One region of the Cupriavidus metallidurans CH34 genome, then DNA from elsewhere that is predicted to be linked to it. Evidence: predicted binding sites of a transcription regulator. Region 1 holds the regulator's gene; the other holds the start of a gene.
What was found. The regulator FliA, encoded in region 1, starts transcription of late flagellar genes. The targets are predictions, from matches to a motif close to CTAAAGTTTNNNNNNNNNNNGCCGNTA.

Region 1 (10,238 bases):
GTGGCGATGCCATCGCGGGCCTGCTGGTCATGTTCATCAACGTCGTGGCCGGCATGGTCGTGGGCATGGTGCAGCACGACCTGGACTTTGGCACGGCGGTGCATAACTACACGCTGCTGACGATTGGCGACGGCCTCGTGGCGCAGATTCCGGCACTGGTGATCTCCACGGCCGCCGGTGTCATCGTCTCGCGGGTGTCGAACGAGCAGGACGTCGGCCAGCAACTGACCGGCCAGCTCTTCTCGAATCCGCGCGTGTTGTTCATCACGGCCGCCATTATCGGCATGATGGGCATCATCCCGGGAATGCCGCATTTTGCGTTCTTGCTGCTGGCTGCCGGGCTGATCTGGCTTGGTCGGCACATGATGCGCCGCGAGGCCACGGCAGAAGAAACGAAGTCGAACGAGGCGCGCGCGCCTGCCGCGCCGGCCGAGGCCGCCGAAGCGTCGTGGGAAGACGTCACGATGGTCGATCCGCTTGGCATGGAGGTGGGCTATCGCCTGATCACGCTGGTGGATCGCGCCCAGAACGGCGAGTTGCTGGGCCGCATCAAGAGCATCCGCAAGAAGATCGCGCAGGACATCGGCTTTCTGGTTCCGGTGGTCCATATCCGCGACAACCTGGAACTGAAGCCGACCGCCTATCGCATCACGCTCAAGGGCGTAGAGGTCGGCAGTGGCGAAGCCAACCCGGGCCAGTGGATGGCGATCAACCCGGGCCAGGTCACCGGCACGCTGCCCGGCGCGGCCACGCGCGACCCGGCCTTTGGGCTGCCGGCCGTGTGGATCGACGCCGCCCTCAAGGAGCAGGCGCAGGCGTATGGCTACACCGTGGTCGACGCCAGCACCGTGGTGGCCACCCACCTGAACCACCTGATCCAGATGCACGCATCCGAGCTGCTGGGTCGCCAGGAAGTGCAGTCGCTGCTGGACCGCATCGCCAAGGAATCGCCCAAGCTTACCGAGGACCTGGTGCCGAAGACGATCACGCTGACTGGCCTGCAGAAGGTGCTGCAGAGCCTGCTGGACGAAGGTGTGGCGATCCGCGACATGCGCACGATTCTCGATGTCATCGCCGAACACGCGCCGAAGGTCAGCGATCCGGCCGAGTTGACCACGCTCGTGCGCGTGGCGCTGGGCCGCGCGATCACGCAGCAGCTTTTCCCCAACAACGCCGACCTGCAGGTCATCGGCCTCGACGCCGGCCTGGAGCGCGTGCTGTCGCAGGCGCTGGCCAATGGCGGCGGCATTGAGCCGGGCCTGGCCGATGCGGTGCTGCAGCAGGCGCAGGGCGCGGTGGTGCGCCAGGAGCAACTGGGTCTCGATCCGGTCCTGCTGGTGCCGTCGCCGCTGCGGCCGCTGATGGCGCGCTTCCTGCGCCGCACCCTGCCGCAGTTGAAAGTGCTGTCGCATGCCGAAGTACCGGACAACCGCAATATCCGCATCACCGCCATGATCGGCGGCGCAGCGTAAGGACTGAACATGAGCGTGGCAAAGTTTGTGGCGGCCAACGGCCGTGAAGCGATGCGCAAGGTGCGCGAGGCGATGGGCCCGGATGCCGTGGTGCTGTCGAACCGGACCATCGATGGTGGCGTGGAGATCGTCGCCATGCGCGACACCGATCTCGGCGCGGTGAACGCCAATGCGCAGCCTTATGTGTCGCCCACGCCGGCCGCATCCCAGATTCTTGAGACCGCCCCGGCGCAGATCGGCCCGATTGCCATCGCGGCGGCCAATGCCGTCGACGGGCAGGCTACCCGGACCGACGACGGTGCCATTGGCGATCTGCGTGGCGAGCTTGCGTCGATGCGTTCGATGCTCGAGCGCCAGTTTGCTGGCCTGTCCAGCGGCGCCGGCAATGTGGCCGTGGGCGATCCGCTGCGCGAGTCGCTGTTCGAGTGGATGGTGAACGCGGGCTTCTCTGGCCAGTTGTCACGTACGTTGATCTCCCGTCTGCCAGTGGGTACCGATCGTCCGGCCGCCATGTCGTGGATTCGGCAGGAAATCGCGAAGAAGGTGCCTGTGCTGTCCAACGAGGACGCTCTGTTCGATCAGGGCGGCGTGCTGGCGCTGATCGGACCGACCGGCGTGGGCAAGACCACCACCACGGCCAAGCTGGCCGCGCGCTACGTGCTGCGCCACGGCGCCGATCGCCTGGCCTTGCTGACGACCGACCGCTTCCGGATCGGCGCGCACGAGCAGCTTCGCATCTACGGCGACATTCTGGGCGTGCCGGTGCATGCGGTGAAAGACGCCGCTGACCTGCGTTTCGCGCTATCGGCGATGAAGGACAAGCATCTGGTCATCATCGACACCGTTGGCATGAGCCAGCGCGATCGCAGCTTGTCCGACCAAATCGCGATGCTGGCTGGCGTGCAGGCGCCGATGCAGCGCGTGCTGCTGCTCAACGGCGCCGCGCATGGCGATACGCTCAATGAAGTCGTGCACGCCTATCGGCACGACGCAGCCGGCGACGCTGGTGGCATCGACGGGTGCATCATCAGCAAGCTCGATGAAGCGACCCATCTGGGCTCGGTGCTCGATGTGGTGATCCGCCATCGCCTGCCGGTTTTCTATGCTTCCACTGGCCAGCGCGTGCCGGAACATCTGGAACTCGCGCAGGCCAGCACACTGGTGGAACGCGCGTTCATGACGCCGCGTCGTGGCTCGCTGTTCAATGACGCCGACATGGCACGCCGCCATGCCGTTGCAGCGGACGCTGCAACGCCGCGCCCGGCCGAGCGCAATGGCGCCGATGACATGCTGCGTTCGTTGACTGACAGCGCTAATGCCGTAGGCACGTGCGTGGAAGAGTTGAACGCCGCAGGCTACGGCTTCGATGTCGCGCGCCAGCTCTGGCAACAGCGCGGCGCCGGTGCCGTGGGATTGCGCCAGATGGGCCAGCAGGCACGCATGGCGATGTGCCGCGACGCCAGCCGGGCCTGCGAGCGCTATGTGCTCGCCGTATCGCAGAATTTCACCCAGCCGGTGCAAGGTCGTCGCGCGCCGCAGTTGATGCAATGCACCCTGTGGCTTGCCGATCGGGACGGGATGCCGCTGGCCGGTACCACCGCGCCCGTTGGCCGTACGCGGCAGTCGATGTCAGAAGCGGACGCCGATGCCGAAGCCGAGACCGTGCGCGCCACGCTTTCTGCGGCACGTACCGTCGTCAACCTGAATGCTTCGGTGCCATCGGCCGCCGTGATTGCGCGCTGGCATCAGCTCGGTGAGCGCTGGGTGGCGGGTACGCGTAAAACCGCGCGCGTGATCACTGGTGGCGCGGCCAGCAAGCTCGATGCGATCGCCGACACGCTGACGTTTCATGCGATTGGCGACACGACCTGGCGCGACCGCGACGCTGTGCACTGGGTTGGTCACTGTGCCGTGCGGATTCCGGAAGGGACGGTTCGTGCGGTTGGACGCGCTCGCGATAACACGGCCGAGACCGGCACCGAAGCGTGCCTCGTTGTCTCCCGCATGGCGGATCGTGATACCGGCGAAACGCTGGCGGTCGAGTACGTGCTGTGCGACGCGGCGCTGACCGATGACGCCGCGCAGGTCGCTCGCTGGATGCAATGGGCGAACGCCGCGGACGAGCAGTTCCGCACGCTGCGTCATGCCGCCGAACACTTCGCGCAGGACGGCGATGCGTCGGACAGTCAGGGGACCAGCCTGGTGTCGCTCCAGCTCGGGCTGACCACGCTGCGCCTGCAGCACACCCCCACCGCAACCGCACCGGCGTTCCTGTCACGCCTGGCCGGCCGTGCCGCGACGCGTGCGAATGTGCCGGTGCCAGGCTCCGTGCTCAACGAGGGCATGGGTCGCCTGCTGGCGCTACTGGATGTGCTGGAGAACTATCCCGGACGTGCCGCCTCGCCTGCGCTCGTCGGTGATATCACTGCCGACGTGGCAATGCAGGCGACAGTCGGACTGCCGCAGTTGGCAGTCGCGGGGGAATAAGCCTTGAACGTCATGGGTTCCGATCAGGCAGAAAGCCTGCGCCGTCTGCTGGCGCCGCGCGTCACCCGGCGCATCGCGGTGGTTGCCGCCGATGCGGGGGCGGGCGCCACCACGGTGACACTGGGTCTGGCCAATGCGTTGGCCATGCAGGGCGAACGCGTGCTGCTCGTCGACGAGGATCGCCATGGCGTGCGTGCCACGCGTCTGTCGGGCGCCGCGCCTGTGGCAACGCTCGCCGATGTGCTGGCCAGCCGAGTGTCTGCGGCCGCCGCGATTGGCACGCGTCCCGCCAGTGGCATCGCGGTACTGCCGGCAGGTGACATCCCAGTCGATGCCGGGAACATGGACCGCGCGCTATCCGATCTGATTCCCGACATGCGGTCGGTGCTGATCGACGCGCGCACGGATGCGACCGGCGCGCTGTCGCCTCTGGCGGCAACCGCCCACAACGTGGTGATTGTCATGCGCCCGGAGGTAACGTCGATTACCGCGGCCTACGCGCGCATCAAGCGTCTGCATCACGAGTACGCATGCCGCCGCTTCCATCTGGTCGTCAATATGGCGGCCACCGAAGCGACCGTTGCCGCGCTGGCGCGCAATCTTGCACGTACCGCGAGCCAGTACCTCGGCGTCGAGGCTGGTCTGACCGGATACCTGCCGATCGACCCGCTGGTGGCCCGCGCATTCCAGCTTAGCCGTTGCGTGGTGGAGGCATATCCCGCAGCGGCATCCACCAGCGCGCTGCGCCACATCGCCAGCGGTATCGGCGCATGGCCGTTGCGACACGATACAACGCCCCAGGGAGCGGCTGTGGCCGTTCCCGCATGAAGCCAGAACAAGAAGTCGACAAGACCGGACACCGAGCCAGACAGTCAGCCGCGGCCATGCTTGCGCGGCGCTGGCACCGATAGAAAGCATTTACCGAGAGTTCCACCATGTACACGATTCAGGGAAAGCTCGAACAGGCAGACGTGGTCAAGTCGCACGCGCCGCTGGTGCGACGCATCGCGTTGCAGCTGGCGGCGAAGCTGCCGGCCAGCGTGCAGATCGACGACCTGATCCAGGCCGGCATGATCGGCCTGCTCGACGCCGCCAAGCGCTACGAGGACAACCATGGCGCGCGATTCGAGACCTATGCGAGCCAGCGCATTCGCGGCGCTATGCTCGACGAGGTGCGCGCCAACGATTGGCAATCGCGCAGTCTGCGCCAGTTCACACGCAAGATCGAACGCACGCAGCGCCAGCTCGAGCAGAAACTCGGCCGGAGCCCCATCGACTCCGAAGTGGCGAAGGAACTCGAAATGGGGCTGGAGGAGTATCAGGAACTGCTCAACGAAGTCCATGGCTGCCAGTTGCTGCACTATGAGGACTTCGAACGTTCCGGGGAAGAAGACTTCCTGGATCGGCACCTTGGGGTGACCGACGAAGCGAATCCGCTCACGGTGCTGATGGAATCGGGAATGCGTGACGCGCTGATCCGCGCCATCGAGAAGCTGCCCGAGCGCGAGAAGCTGGTGCTCTCGCTTTGCTACGACCAGGAGTTGAACCTGCGTGAGATCGGGGCCGTGCTGGAAGTGACCGAATCGCGCGTCTGCCAGATCCGTAGCCAGGCCATTACGCGGCTGCGCAACCAGCTTCGCGGCATGTTGTGATGCGTCATCTTCTGGCATTCGCGTTGTGTCTTTGTCTGGCCCCCACATGGGTCGACGCGCAGACATACGTGCGCGCCACCTACGAGCTCAGTGGGTCGCGTTATGCCTGGACCAGCTCCGCGCAGGGACCGCTGATTGCCAGTCGCGGCCAGCGCACGATGTCGTCGCCGGTGCTGCCCCCCGGCACGATGCCTCAGGCAAGTGGCATCGTTACATCGGTACGCTGGCGCTACAGCTTCGCCAGTACCCCGCCTATCGATCTGGAAGCATACCTGTGTAACGCGCGACGCTGCGTGCTGCTGTCTGGCGCGCAGGGGAAGACCGATGCGTTCGCGGGCGACGATGCGACCGGCGGGTTCGTGTTTGCCTACCGGGTTGCTGGCCGTGGGGGGCTGTCTCCCACCCTGCAAGGCCGCAGTAACGAGGTGACGGTGAGCTACCGATAGCGCGCCGGGCCCGGCGCGGCAATGAAACGGCCCGTGGACGGGTTCAATCTGCACCTATCTGCACGTCACTGGCACTACGGGCCGCTCGGCACAGGACTGCAGTCGCAAAAAAAGCCCGCTCCCAGCCAGTCATGACCAGAAGCGGGCAGGTGGAGCCCAGTCTCAAGCCGACGAATGAAGTGCCGTCAGAAGACGTGCTTCATGCCAAGCATGGCGCCGAACTGCGAGCCGCCAGGCGCGGGCGATGCGCCGGTGGAAGCGCTGTCCACGGACAGCGCCAGCTTGCCGCCGTTGTCGATATAGCCAAGCGTGGTGTAGACGGACGTGCGCTTGGAGAAGGCGTAGCTGGCACGTAACGCGCCCAGCCACGCCTTGTCGGCGCTGTTGTGGTACTTGAGGTAGAACGCCTCGCCGGAGAGCGTCACCGCAGGAGTGATGTCGTAGGCGACACCGGCGTAGAACATGTCGCTGCGCGGCGTGGCGATGGCGCCGTTGCGACGCCCGATCCAGCCGGCGCCGATCTTGGCGCGGTCCACGAGCATGTAGCCACCGAGAGTGGCGCGATCATCCTTGAGCGAACTCGAGGTCAGGCCGCCGAAGGCGCCGGGCCCGCCGCGCTGCGAGTCATAGGCGCCCAGGATGCCCCACCAGTTGGTTTCATACCCGAGCATGGCCGACCATTCGCGGCAGGCGGTCTTGTCGGCGGGGTTCTCGCCGCCGCAGTTGGTGCCGGAGGGGCTGGGACCAGCGTTGACGGTGTCGCGCCCGAAGCTGTAGGTAGCGCCAATGGTGAAGCCGCCGAATTTGCCCTTGTAGGCGATGGCGTTGTCGGCCCGCGCGTTGGGCAGGTAGTTGTCGAGCGAGCTGGAACCGTAGGCGTTAGGGCCGAGAATGTCGGAGTCGAGCGTGGCCCAGAACAGCATGGTGTACTGGCGGCCGAGGCTGACCTGGCCCCAGTTGCCGGAGAGGCCGACCCATGCCTGGCGGCCGAAGAGGCGACCGCCCTGGTTGGAGACGCCGCTGTCGGGGGCGAATCCGGATTCGAGCACGAAGTTAGCCTTCATGCCGCTGCCGAGGTCCTCGGTGCCGCGCAGGCCCCAGCGGGAGGGTACGGTGCCGCTGAGGTTGGCCATCTTGACGACGGAGTTGCTGGCGGTGCCGACGTGGTTGAGGTACTCGATGCCGGTGTCGATGACGCCGTAGAGCGTCACGGATTGGGCGTTGGCGATGGCGGGCAGGCCGAGCGCGGCCGCCAGCGCCAGGTGGCGCAGTTTCATCTTCTTCTCCTCCGTTAGATATTTTTCTGGAACAACGTTGATGCCTGGCTTCGATGGCGCTGCCTGGCGGCCGCGTGCCTAGTGGCCACGTGCCTTGAGTCGCGCGTCAAGTCGGCTGTAAACGCGCCGCGCGTTGCCTTCGTAAATCTGGTGACGTTCCTCGTCAGAGAGCGCGGCCTGATCGATGTAGCGCCGCGTATCGTCGTAGTAGTGGCCGGTCTCGGGGTCGATGCCACGTACCGCGCCGATCATCTCCGAGGCGAACAGCACGTTCTTGACCGGTATCACGCGCGTCAGCAGGTCGATGCCAGGCTGGTGATAGACGCATGTATCGAAGAAGACGTTATTGAGCAGGTGTTCGCCAAGCGGCGGCAGCTTCATCTCCTGCGCCAACCCACGGAACCGGCCCCAGTGGTAGGGCACCGCGCCGCCACCGTGCGGAATCACGAACTTCAGCGTCGGAAAGCGCCGAAACAGGTCGCTGGTCAGCACCTGCATGAATGCGGTGGTGTCGGCGTTCAGGTAGTGCGCGCCAGTGGTGTGGAAGCACGCGTTGCAGCTCGTGCTGACGTGAATCATGGCCGGCACGTCGAGTTCGACGAGCTTCTCGTAGATCGGATACCAGTACGGATCGGATAGCGGTGGCGATGTCCAGTGTCCGCCAGACGGATCTGGATTCAGGTTCACGCCAACAAAGCCGTACTCGAGCACGCAACGTTCGAGTTCCTTGACGCAGCTCTTGGTATCGATTCCCGGCGATTGCGGCAGCATGGCGGCGCCGACGAACTGGTCGGGGAACAGCTCGCTGACACGGTGGCAGAGCGTGTTGCAGATGGCGGCCCACGTGGCGCTGGTTTCGAAGCTGCCGATGTGGTGCGCCATGAACGACGCGCGCGGCGAGAAGATCGTCAGGTCCATCCCACGCTCGCGCATCAGGCGAAGCTGATTGCTGGCGATGGCGTCACGTAGTTCGTCATCACTGATGCGCAGTTCACTGACGGAAGGCGCGAGCGCAGGGATGTTCAGGCTGGCGATCTGGCGTTGGCGCCAGTCTTCCAGGGCCTTGGGGGCGGTGGTGAAGTGCCCGTGGCAATCGATGATCATGGGAGTTCGTCAGACAGAGGCCATGCGCTGGTCGGCACCAGTACCTCGCCGCGCATGATGGGACGCGCGGTGCGGATCAGCGCGCTACGTACGATCGATCCCGGCTTGGCAGGATCGGTTTCCAGTTCAACGGTGAACTCGCCGGTCGGGTGCTCGACGCTGATGGCGTGGAGCGGCCCGACGCTGGTGACTGCGATGTCGCTTGCCACGGTGCCTGGCAACACGCAGGCAGTGCCCACCGTGATGGCGGCCAGCACGCCGATCGCATCGTGGCAGACGCGCGGGATGAAGCAACGCGTGGCGATGCTGCCGCCCTGGCGTGGCCGGGCCAGCAGGCACATCTTCGGATAGCTCTTGTCGGAGACGTCGCCAAGCCCCATGAGTTCGCCGGCGACGAGCCGCGCGGCTTCGATGCGTTGCTTGAGTTCGTGATCGGCATTGAGCGCGGCCACGCTTTCGTAGCCGGTGCGGTCGAGATCCTCCGCGCGCATCAGCACCATCGGCATGCCGTTGTCGATCAAGGTGGCGGCGATCAAGCGTGAGCCGCCACGCACCGGATCGTTGATCGTCAAGACGTCGATGGCGTTGCCGGTGGGCAGCATTGCATGGCAGACGGAGCCTGCGGTGTCGAGAAAATCGATCACGATTGGAGCCGCGGCGCCGGGAACGCCATCGATGCGCGCGTTGCCCGAGAAGCGTGGCACGCCACCGGGCGTCTGGATCGTGATGTCGCAGAGCATCCCGGTGTTGCGCGTCAGCACACGTGCCCGGGTGATGTCGCCCTGCGGCGCAATCAGTCCGCGTTCGATCGCAAAGGGAAGCACCGCCGCCAGCATGTTGCCGCAATTCGGGGTGGTATCGACGGTGTCGGCGTTCGGCTGCAGTTGCGCGAACGTGAAGTCCAGGTCGGCATGACCCGGCGTGCCGCGCGACACAATGCAGGCCTTGCTGGTCAGTGGATGGGCTCCGCCGAGGCCGTCGATCTGGCGCGGGTCCGGGCTGCCCATCGCCGCCAGCAGCACGCGATCGCGTGCTGGCACGTCTTCCGGCAGATCGCTCGCGAGAAAAAACGGTCCGCGTGACGTGCCGCCGCGCATCAGCGTGCAAGGAATCGCGCGGAGATCGGAGGCGAGGCAGGGCGTCATGGCGGGTGCGTAGTCGGACCCGATCAGGGGTCCGATCGGTGGTCCATCAGGTTGTCCATCGGGTGGCCGAAGTATCGGCGTACCGTGGAATCCCTTGGTTGCCATGTCGCGGGACAGTTGTTCTAATCTGCTTATCGACAGCACAAATACAACATCGGGTCGGACGACGCCATGGAGACCATCAGCCTGCATCACCTTCACGTTTTTGCCGGTGTCGCCGCTGCCGGAGGGGTACGGCGATCCTCTGAGTCGCTGCATCGGGCGTCGTCTGCGATTGCCCGCTCGGTGGCCGCGCTCGAGGAGACGCTCGGGGTGGTGTTGTTCGAGCGCAAGGGCAGGGGGATGCTGCTGACACGTGCCGGCGAGATCGTGCTTGAGCGCGCGCGGCATATCGAAGGCGCCTTGCGCGAGGTGCGGGAGGAAGCGGTACGGATGCGGGCGCAATCGGGCGCCGCCGTCGCTAGTATCGACGCGCTGCACAACGAACGGCGGCTCGAAGTGGCGGCGATGCTGGCCGAGGTGCATCACATGCCCAGCGTGGCGGCGTCGATCGGCGTGTCGCAGCCGGCGGTCAGTCAGGCAATCGCCCGGCTGGAGGATGCATTGGGCCAGCCCATCTTCGCGCGCACGGCGCGGGGCATGGTGCCCACCGACG
Region 2 (10,238 bases), on a different replicon from region 1:
CAAGAACTTCAACATGCGCTGGATCGCCTCGATGGTGGCCGACGTGCACCGCATCCTGACACGCGGCGGCGTCTTCATGTATCCGTGGGACAAGCGCGAGCCCGAGAAACCGGGCAAGCTGCGCCTGATGTATGAAGCCAATCCGATGGCGTTCCTGGTCGAGCAGGCGGGCGGCGCGGCTACCAATGGCCAGCAGCGCATTCTGGACGTGGAGCCGACCAAGCTCCACCAGCGCGTATCGGTCATCCTCGGTTCGAAGAATGAAGTCGAGCGCGTCACGCGGTATCACCAGGAAGACGCCGCCAAGGCGTAACGGGTAGATCCGGTTTCGACAAGCACAGGGCGCCTCGGCGCCCTGTCTGCTTTGCTGAAGCCAACAGCCGCACGGCAATCCGTAAAAAAGCGGCAGGCTTTGCCCGTTTTTTCACCCGCGACGAGAGCGCCACTCGTGCGATGATTGCCATCGGTCGCCCACGGCCGCGGCTGGCAACACCCACCGAACAGGGACTGCCACGGCGGAACGTTGAAAAAAGTCGCACCGGGGGCTTCACAAAATAAAAAGTCGCTGATATTATTGCGGGCTCTATCCGATTCGATCGATTCGCAAGCAACAGCGCAAATCGAGACCAAGCGGTAGAACAGGTTTCGCAAGTTTAAGGTTTCGCCGGTGTAGCTCAGTTGGTAGAGCAGCGCATTCGTAATGCGAAGGTCGTAGGTTCGACTCCTATCTCCGGCACCACTTGAAAGTAGAAAGGGCAACCCTCACGGGTTGCCCTTTTTGCTTTGCAGTCGACAGATAACTTGGGCACGACGACGCCCACATAATCCGCAGCTGCCACATCCCCCGCTTGTCCCGCCTCGATCTGCTCTGAACTTCCCCAGCCTGACTGGAACGACCTGCGCGCAACAGGAATCGCGTCACCCCCAGATGATCGACGAGCGATAGGCCGCCCCCCCATCGCCGCTCAACGACACGACAGGCGTCATTGCCAACATCGGACCAAGCTCCACCTCGCATCGCGTGGTCCGATCGTCCAGAGCCATTTCCATCATCATTCCCTCCCTGCCAGTGACCATCCAACATTGGATGACGGAAATTCTAGGCGGGGGAAACGGTGAAAAGCCGGGGGGACCTGCAGAATGCGATTCGTCTCATCCCAACGGCCGCGCACTAGCTGCCCGAAGACAGTCCGCAAGCCTGCCGACTATCGATGCGATCCGAACATGGAGTCATCCATCAGAGCATTGACCGCGACATCGGGGTCTCCGAGCATACGCATGAGCACCGCTTCCATCCGTTCGATCGAGGCCGACTTCGGCAGATGCTCCTGCACACCACACGCGCGCAGCGACGACGGCACATGCATCCATATGTTGTCCGACAGCAGCAGGATGCGCGCATTAGGCAGTGCCTGGTGCAGGCGCCGCAGCAGATACCAGTTGTCGAAGGCGTCCACTGTCATGCCGTAGATGACCAGCACGTCTTCCAGACTATGCGCGAACAGCAGGATCCCCTCAGGATCAATACTCTCCACCGGGCCGATGCCTGGCATACGTTCAAGCAGGCGTTGCATACCCAGCCTGGTCAGTGGATGGCTCTCAATCACGATCGCGCCCATGGTGTGCTCCTGTGCTCCGCTGTTTGTCTGCGGAGACACATGGCGCAAACGTCGTGCCAGCGGTGGTGCGCACCGGACGACAGTACGGCGTGGCGGCAATGCGTTACCGGAGGCGGGATGGCGGGCGATCACGCCAGAGCGGCCAAGGTCGGCGACGTTACGACTCGCGTAACGTGTCACGTTCCCCGTAACGCGCTGCGTCCGTTTGGAAACAAGAACGGGAGGTGCGCCACCCGCGTCAGTTCACGGCGATGCGGTCGTCCACCACGCGTATCTGGCCGCCCGGCTTGTCTTCCATGACTTTGAGCGCCTTGTGGCCGACCTGCAGCGTCACGCCGCCGTGGATATGCCGGCCCACCGCGATCTCCGCCTGCTCGGACGGCTTCATCTGCTCGGCCAGGTGGGCGATCTCCGCGTCGAGTTCGAACAGGTCGCGATTGATCCTGTACATCGTGGCACGCGCCTTCTCGCGAATGTCCCCCGTGGCGCGTTCGGGGTGCTTGGCAAAGAACGCCACAAGTTGCTGGAGTTTGCACTGCTCCTCGACGATCTTGCCGCGCCGGACTTCCAGCTCCGCCTTCTGCTCGTCGGCAAGCGGGTTGAGTCCGACCTGCACCGTCGTGGCGGTACCCGCCGGCGCGCCCAGGGTCCCAGTGCTGACACTCTGCATCGCCCGCGTACGCCCGCCGCTGATGCTGCCTGGCGCGGTCGGCGCGCCAACCACCACCCGTTCGCCCGCGGAGACGTCGCTCTGCCGAATCCCGCTCTCCACGATTACCTCGGCCACCGCCTCGACGATCGCATTCTGGATGAAGCGCGCATGAACGGAGCCCTTGCTGCGCACGCTGGCAATCTCACTCGGGGCGCCACCGCTCGCGGTTTCTGCCTTGCCGATGATGCCGCCCTTGACGATCACATCGCCGCCGGCCTGCACGCTGGCGGCTTCGATCGTCCCCTGCACAACCACATCACCGGTGACACGTACCGACATGCCGGTGCGGATATCGCCCGACACGCGGAGCGAGCCATCGAAATTGACGTTGCCGGAATGCAGGTCGACGGCATCGACGTCGACCACCGGACTGACGATCACACCATGTGGCAACACCCGGGGCGAGCCTGCGATCACGGCGATCAACAGCAGTGGATCATTCGGATCGGTTGCCACGCCGGTCAGATCGGACGCGTAGGGCGTATCCACCACAGGGTCGGCCGGAATCGGCTTGCCAAGCACATCCATGCCGTCCTTGCCCGATCTGGCCGGCGTGCGGCGCATCAGCGCGGTACCCGGGTTGACGAGCAGGAGACTACCGAGATCGCGCAGGTCGACACGCTCGTCCTCGTTCTCCGCCAGGACAGGCCTGCGGGGCTGGACGAGGCTCTCGAAGCGTGCTGTCTCGCCCTGCAGGGGCGCCACGCCGCGCGCAATCTCGCGCCCCTCGCAGCTACCGGCCTCCAGCGCAACGCCGATCGCCGCGCTGTCGAGCAAGGCCACCACCCCCATCGAAGCCGCGGCGGCGGCAATCTCTTCGGCCGTGATTGGCCGGCCGCCTTCCGGGCTCACCAGCGTCAGCAACAGCCGCAGCTTGTCGGCCGTGATTTCGAGTTCGAATTCGCCATCCAGAACGCTGCCGATCACTGCGTCAATCTCGCGATCGGTCAGTTGGCATTGCGTCAGGAAGCCCCTCACGGCAGCGGCGTCCAGCCGCGCGCCCTGCCAGCCGTGCTCGGCCAGGCAAGCTTCCAGGGAAGCGTCCAGACTGGCGCGATCGGGCGGCAAGTGGCCCGCGTCCGGTGTAAAGCAAGCCCTGACCTGGCTCCCAGGCTGGCTGAGTTCCAGGCGCAACCCCGCGTCGGCTGTCATGTGTCCCCGCCTCTATGCTGCATGTCGCAACAGCCGGCCTGGGCCCATCGCCCGGGGACTTTCCGCAAAGACCCACCGAATCCGTCGCCAACTGTGCTTGTCGTCGATCCATGTTCAACGGCGCCGGCGGTGTGAACTTGAGCCCACAAAAGTAGGGGGTGCGCAATTTCGGTAAACTAGCGCCCTCCGATGTCCCCGCCCCAAGGCACCACCCCGATGTCCAGCACCTACGAAGTCCGTCCCGGCCAGTCAATCGAACTGCTCAAGGAACTCCACATCCTGACGCGTGACGGCAAGATGAATCAGGACAGCCGCCGCAAGCTCAAGCAGGTCTATCACCTGTACCAGTTCATCGAGCCACTGCTGCGCGAGGTAAAGGACGAAAAAGGCACGGTCTCGTTGGTGGACCACGGCGCGGGCAAGTCGTATCTCGGGTTCATCCTCTTCGATCTCTTTTTCAAGGACCTGAAGGACAGCTCACACATCTACGGCATCGAGACCCGCGAAGAACTGGTGACCAGCTCGAAGGCGCTGGCCAGCCGCCTGGGCTTCGGTGGGATGTCGTTCCTGAACCTCTCCGTGGCCGATTCGATCACGTCGCCCGCATTGCCGCAGACCATCGACGTCGTGACGGCCCTGCACGCGTGCAATACGGCCACTGACGATGCGATCCACTTCGCGCTGGCCAAGCAGGCGCGGCACATCGTGCTGGTGCCCTGCTGCCAGGCCGAGGTCGCGAGCGTGCTGCGCAAGCACAAAGGCAAGTTGCTGGCCGGCAATCCGCTGACGGAAATCTGGCGCCACCCACTGCACACGCGAGAGTTCGGCAGCCAGGTCACCAACGTGCTGCGCTGCCTGCAGCTTGAAGCGCACGGCTACCAGGTCAGCGTGACGGAGCTGGTGGGCTGGGAACACTCGATGAAGAACGAACTGATCATCGCCCAGTACAAGGATTTGCCGCGCCGCCGTCCCGCGGAGCGCTTGCACAATGTGCTGGAATCGCTCGGCCTGGAAGAACTGAACGAGCGATTCTTCACCACGCCCTGATCCGGACCACGGCCGGAGGACGCATCGGAGACCGCGCCCGAGATCAAGTCAGAGATCGCTTTTGCCAGCCATCCATTCGAGCCAGCCTGCATGGCCGAGCCGGCGCATCGTTTCCATATTGCGCTCGTAGATGTCCTCCGCCTCCGGGAACGCTTCGGCAGCACGCGCGATGCTGTCTTCACGGAGCAGATGCAGGATCGGATATGGCGCGCGATTCGTGAAGTTCTCGATGTCGTCGGGCTCGGTGCCTTCGAACTGGTAGTGCGGATGGAAACTCGCAATCTGCAACGTACCCTCGAGCTTCAGGCTACGCAGCAGGCGATCGGCGAAATACAGGAAGTCGTTGTAGGCCAGGAAGTCGCCCAACGCGTGCGGCATGATCAGCAGAATCGTGTCGATCTGTTCCGGATCGGACGTTTCCAGCAGGCGTAGCTCGCGCTCGAGATCGTCCAGCACGTCCTCGTCGCGCGTCGCGTCGCTGATCACGTAGCGGACCTGATCCTTGACGTACACGCTCTTGGCAAACGGGCAGAGGTTCAGGCCGATCACCGCGCGCGCCAACCAGTGGCGCACGTTCTCGATGATGCCATCGTTATCGGCAGGATTCGCCGGCCTGGCCTGATCGGTCGTGTTCACGCTCATGCGTTCGCGATGCTCAAAGCCACGGCCTCGGCGACTTCGATGCCGTCGATCGCCGCCGAGTAGATTCCCCCGGCATAACCGGCACCTTCGCCGGCGGGATAGAGCCCCTTCACGTTGATGCTCTGATAGTTCTCCCGATCACGGCGAATCCGCAGCGGAGAAGACGTGCGCGTCTCCACGCCGGTCAGCACCGCATCGTGCATCGCAAACCCTGCGATCTTCTTGTCGATCTCGGGCAGCGCCTCGCGGATCGCGTCGATGACATAGTCTGGCAGCGCCGTGCTCAGGTCGGTCGGGGTCACACCCGGTTTGTACGACGGCTCCACCGAGCCGAGCGCCGTCGAGGCACGCCCGGCGATGAAGTCGCCAACCAGTTGCCCCGGCGCGCGATAGTCGCTGCCGCCCAGCGCGAACGCGCGCTCTTCCCACTTGCGCTGGAATGCGATCCCGGCCAGCGGGCCACCCGGGAAGTCCTCGTCGGGCGTGATCCCTACGACGATACCGGCATTGGCATTGCGCTCGGCGCGATAGTACTGGCTCATCCCGTTGGTCACGAGCCGGCCCGGCTCGGACGCGGCGGCCACCACGGTGCCGCCCGGGCACATGCAGAAGCTGTACACCGCGCGGCCATTGCTGGCGTGGTGAACCACCTTGTAGTCGGCAGCGCCCAGCAGCTTGTTACCGGCGAACTTGCCGAAGCGGCTGCGGTTGATCAAGCCTTGCGGATGCTCGATGCGGAAGCCCAGCGAGAACGGCTTGGCCTCCATGAAGACGCCACGCTCATGCAGCATCTCGAACGTGTCGCGCGCGCTGTGGCCCACAGCCAGGATGACGTGGTCACAAGGCAGATAGTCGCCAGTGGACAGTTTCAGCCCGCGCACCTGGCCGTTGTCAATATCGACATCGTCCACGCGCGTCTCGAAGCGGATCTCCGCGCCCAGCGACAGCATCTCCGCGCGCATCTTCTCGACCATGCTCACCAGCCGGAACGTGCCGATGTGCGGCCGCGCCTTGTACAGGATGTCCTCCGGCGCGCCGGCACGCACGAACTCGTTGAGCACCTTGCGGCCGTAGTGCTTCGGATCCTTGATCTGGCTGTAGAGCTTGCCGTCGGAGAACGTGCCCGCGCCGCCTTCGCCGAACTGCACGTTCGACTCGGGGTTCAGCACGCTCTTGCGCCAGAGTCCGAACGTGTCCTTGGTTCGCTCGCGTACTTCCTTGCCGCGCTCGAGAATGATCGGGCGGAAGCCCATCTGCGCCAGGATCAGGCCGGCAAGCAGGCCGCATGGGCCCAGGCCAATCACCACCGGTCGCGACTTCGGCCCGCCCTCGGGTGCGCGGGCAACGAAGTGGTAGGCCATGTCCGGCGTCACGCTCCAGTTCGGTTTGCGAGCCATCCGCTTCAGGGCGGCGGCCTCGTCCTTTACCTCGATATCGATGATGTAGGTCAGCTTGATATCGTCGCGCTTACGCGCGTCATGCGCGCGGCGAAAGACGGTAAAACCGATGAGCCCGTCGCCCTTGACGCCGATCTGCGCGAGATGGCTGCGCACGGCGGCATCCAGGTCGCTTTCGGTATGGTCGAGCGGGAGTTTGACTTCACTGAGACGTAGCATGGGGTACCGATGGTTCTGTGGCCTTGATGTCTGGTGGCCGGGAGTTACCCAGCAGGAAGCCAGAACGGCCGAAGCGGGATTTTATCAGCCGCCACCATCCTGGGCGCGGCGCCGGCACCATGATTCGACAGTGCGCGGGCCCCTTCGCGGCCAAGCAGGTCCAACCTGTGACTTGGATCACTTGCACGCCCCCGGAATGCAGCGTGTACGCGGCCTGGCCGATATCGCTGGCCAGCCAGCACGGCGCGGTGGTCACGACAATGCACCCGCCCTCGACGTGCACGATCGTGCCGGCTGGCAGGTGCTCGAAAAAGCACTGGCCGGCAGCCAGCCGGATGGTGCGGGAAACGGGTCCGGGAAATTCGGTCGGTTCGGTCGGTTCGGCGGGCTTGATGAATGACATGGCGTGGCTCCTGGGTCGCAAAATCATGCAAACAAGGCTACCGAGCCGCCCGCCTTGCCAACAGGCACAAGCCATCGCAAGCGCAACCAGAACAGATGTCAAACTTGCGCCCTGTTACGATACAGAGACACCGCATCTGTATCTGTTCCACTTCACCCCATCGCGCGAAGATGCCCCCATGAACGCCAACCTCGCCGCCAACCTCGCCGCCAACCTCGCCGCCAGCCCTGCCCCCGCCGCATCGCCTCAATCCTCCGCCCCGCTCTACCAGCAGGTGGCTGGCCATTATCGGCAGGCGATTTCGGTGGGCACGCTGGCGCCGGGTGACCGGATGCCGTCCGTGCGTTCGCTGATGGGGCTGCACGACGTGAGCCTGTCCACGGCGCTCCAGGCCTGCCGCGAGCTTGAGGCGGCCGGCCTGCTCGAAGCGCGGCCGCGCTCGGGCTATTTCGTGCGTGCTCCTGCGCGGCCCTCGCTGGCCCCGATCGAAGAACCGGCCACCGGATTGCCGGATCCCGCGCAGTACGTCGGCATCCACCAGCGCATCTCCGCAATCCTGGCGCGCGGCCAGCATTACCGGATCAACTTCGGCGGTGCCTGCGGGGCGCCGGAGCTGTATCCGGCGGCCGCATTGCGCAATGCCGCCACGCGGGCACTGCGGCGATACCCAATGCTCTTTGGCAGTTCGGTCGACTTCGACGGCCACCCCGCGTTTCGCGCGGCATTGGCCAGGCACGCGTTGCGCGCGCGGATCAACGTCGCGCCCGAGGACATCGTGGTCACACACGGCTGCACCGAAGCGCTGACGCTGGCCCTGCGGGCCGTGGCGAACCCGGGCGATGTCATCGCCGTGGAATCACCGACGTACTACGGCCTGCTGCAGATTCTCGAAAGCCTGGGAATGCGTGCGCTCGAGATTCCTTGCAGCCCGCAGACCGGCATGTCGCTCGAAGCGCTGGATCTGGCTGCCCAGACCTACGACAACATCAAGGCCGTCTGCGTGGTGCCGAACCTGCAGAATCCGCTCGGCTGCGTCATGCCGGACACGCACAAACAGCGCTTGGTGAACTGGTGCGCCACACGCGGTCTCACGCTGATCGAAGACGACTGCTGCTCGGCCACCTTCGACGACGAAGTGCCGCTGACGGCCGCCAAGGCATGGGACACCACGGGCTCCGTGATCTACTGCGGGTCGCTCCATAAGATCCTGGCGCCCGGAATGCGGCTCGGCTGGATCACGGCGGGCAAGTGGCAGGCGCGCGTGGAGATGCTCAAGTTCGGCCTGTCGCGCCCGAACGAGATGCTGACGCAGATCGCCGTGGCCGAGTTCATGGGCACGGGGGCATTCGAGCGTCACCTGCGTCGCCTGCGCACCCAGTTGCGAACCCAGCGCGAATGGATGGCCCAGAGAATCGCGACCACCTTCCCGTCAGGCACCCGCCTGACGCTGCCGCGCGGTGGGCTGCATCTCTGGGTGGAAATGCCCCAGTCGATCTCGTCGGAAGCGGTCTTCGAACAGGCGCTGGCCGAGGGCATCCGGGTGATGCCGGGCGCCATGTTCTCGAACTCGAATCGCTTCAATCACTACCTGCGGCTGAACTGCGGCATTCCTCGATCTCCGGAAATCGAGCGCGCGCTCGATACCGTGGCGGGCGTGGTTCGGCGCATGGCCGCCTGAACGTGGCGCCGATGCCAACGCCAGCATCGTTCTTGCGAGATTTCTTCCCCGATTCGGGCACGCTCGCCTATCCTATTGCGCGATACGCCGAACACAAAAAATGGGGAGAAAAAATTGGCGCAAGGACCCGCCGCTTCGCGGCTCGACGATGACTATCGAACGCTGTTCCAGCTAGCGCCCGTTTCGCTGTGGCTGGAGGATTTTAGCGCGGTGCGGCAGGCCTTCACGCAGTTGCGGGCCGATGGCGTCACCAATCTGCGCCGCCACCTGCGCGACAACCCCTCGGAAGTGGCACGGTGCTCTTCTCTAATTCGCGTGCTCGACGTCAACCGCCGGACGCTGGACCTCTTCCGCGCCGTCGATCTGGATACGCTGGTTGCCAACCTCCACACCGTGTTTCGCGACGACATGTTCGATCAACACGTCGAGGAACTCGGACAACTGTGGGACGGCGACAATCGTTTCTCGAGCCAGACCGTCAACTACACGCTCGACGGCGAACGGCTCGACATCCGTCTGGAGGCCCGCGTCATGCCTGGGCACGAGGACGACTGGTCGCGTGTGCTGCTGTCGATCGAGGACATCACGGCCCGCGTGCGCAATGAACGTGACCTGCGCCGGGCCCAGCAGTACGCCGTGGGCCTGTTCGAGCATTCGCCGGTATCGCTCTGGGTGGAAGATTTCAGCGTGGTCAAGATGCTGCTCGACGAAGTCCGCGCGGCAGGGATCACGGATTTCCGCACGTTCCTGAACGTGCACCCCGATTTCGTCTCGCGCTGCATGCAGGAGATCCGCGTGCTCGACGTCAACCAGCAGACGCTGGCGATGTTCGGCGCACCCAGCAAGGAAATCCTGCTTTCGCGACTCGGCGACGTGTTTCGCGACGACATGCGCATCCACTTTGCCGAGCAACTGGTCGACCTCTGGCATGAAAAGCTGTGGCAGCAACGCGAAGTCATCAACTACGCGCTGGACGGCCGCCCGGTGGACGTGTTCATGCAGTGGTCGGTATTTCCGGGGCGAGAGGCTGACTGGGACCAGGTGCTGGTGTCGCTGACCGACATCACGGCACGCAAGAAGGCCGAAGCCTACGTCGAGTTCCTCGGCAAGCACGATGTGCTTACCAAACTCTACAACCGCGCGTACTACGAGGATGAACTGGCGCGGCTGGGCCGCAAGGGGCCGTGGCCGGTCAGCGTGATCGCGGTGGACCTGAATGGACTGAAGGCCGTGAACGATCAGTTCGGCCACGGGGACGGCGATGGCCTGCTACGCCGCACTGGCGAAGTGCTGAAGAAAGCCGTGGGCGAACAGGCATGCATTGCGCGCACCGGTGGCGACGAGTTCATGGTGCTGCTTCCCGGACGCG

Region 2: RMET_RS04395 (DUF342 domain-containing protein) is a predicted target of FliA. The motif match lies at 3,599-3,625, and genes of this name have one in related genera.

What each region holds. Positions count from the first base shown of each region.
Region 1 covers NC_007974.2:239,168-249,405, forward strand. The annotation lists gene flhA (flagellar biosynthesis protein FlhA) at 1-1,472, shown strand, start outside; gene flhF (flagellar biosynthesis protein FlhF) at 1,482-3,959, shown strand; gene RMET_RS19230 (MinD/ParA family ATP-binding protein) at 3,972-4,787, shown strand; gene RMET_RS19235 (RNA polymerase sigma factor FliA) at 4,895-5,611, shown strand; gene RMET_RS19240 (flagellar protein FlhE) at 5,611-6,057, shown strand; gene RMET_RS19245 (porin) at 6,243-7,334, opposite strand; gene RMET_RS19250 (amidohydrolase family protein) at 7,413-8,438, opposite strand; gene RMET_RS19255 (4-oxalomesaconate tautomerase) at 8,435-9,583, opposite strand; gene RMET_RS19260 (LysR family transcriptional regulator) at 9,755-10,238, shown strand, end outside.
Region 2 covers NC_007973.1:946,188-956,425, reverse strand. The annotation lists gene RMET_RS04410 (class 1 fructose-bisphosphatase) at 1-313, shown strand, start outside; tRNA gene RMET_RS04405 (tRNA-Thr) at 664-739, shown strand; gene RMET_RS04400 (response regulator) at 1,206-1,619, opposite strand; gene RMET_RS04395 (DUF342 domain-containing protein) at 1,858-3,483, opposite strand; gene RMET_RS04390 (class I SAM-dependent methyltransferase) at 3,700-4,530, shown strand; gene RMET_RS04385 (DUF1415 domain-containing protein) at 4,579-5,172, opposite strand; gene RMET_RS04380 (NAD(P)/FAD-dependent oxidoreductase) at 5,169-6,788, opposite strand; gene RMET_RS32035 (hypothetical protein) at 6,772-7,191, opposite strand; gene RMET_RS04370 (aminotransferase-like domain-containing protein) at 7,370-8,869, shown strand; gene RMET_RS04365 (sensor domain-containing diguanylate cyclase) at 8,984-10,238, shown strand, end outside.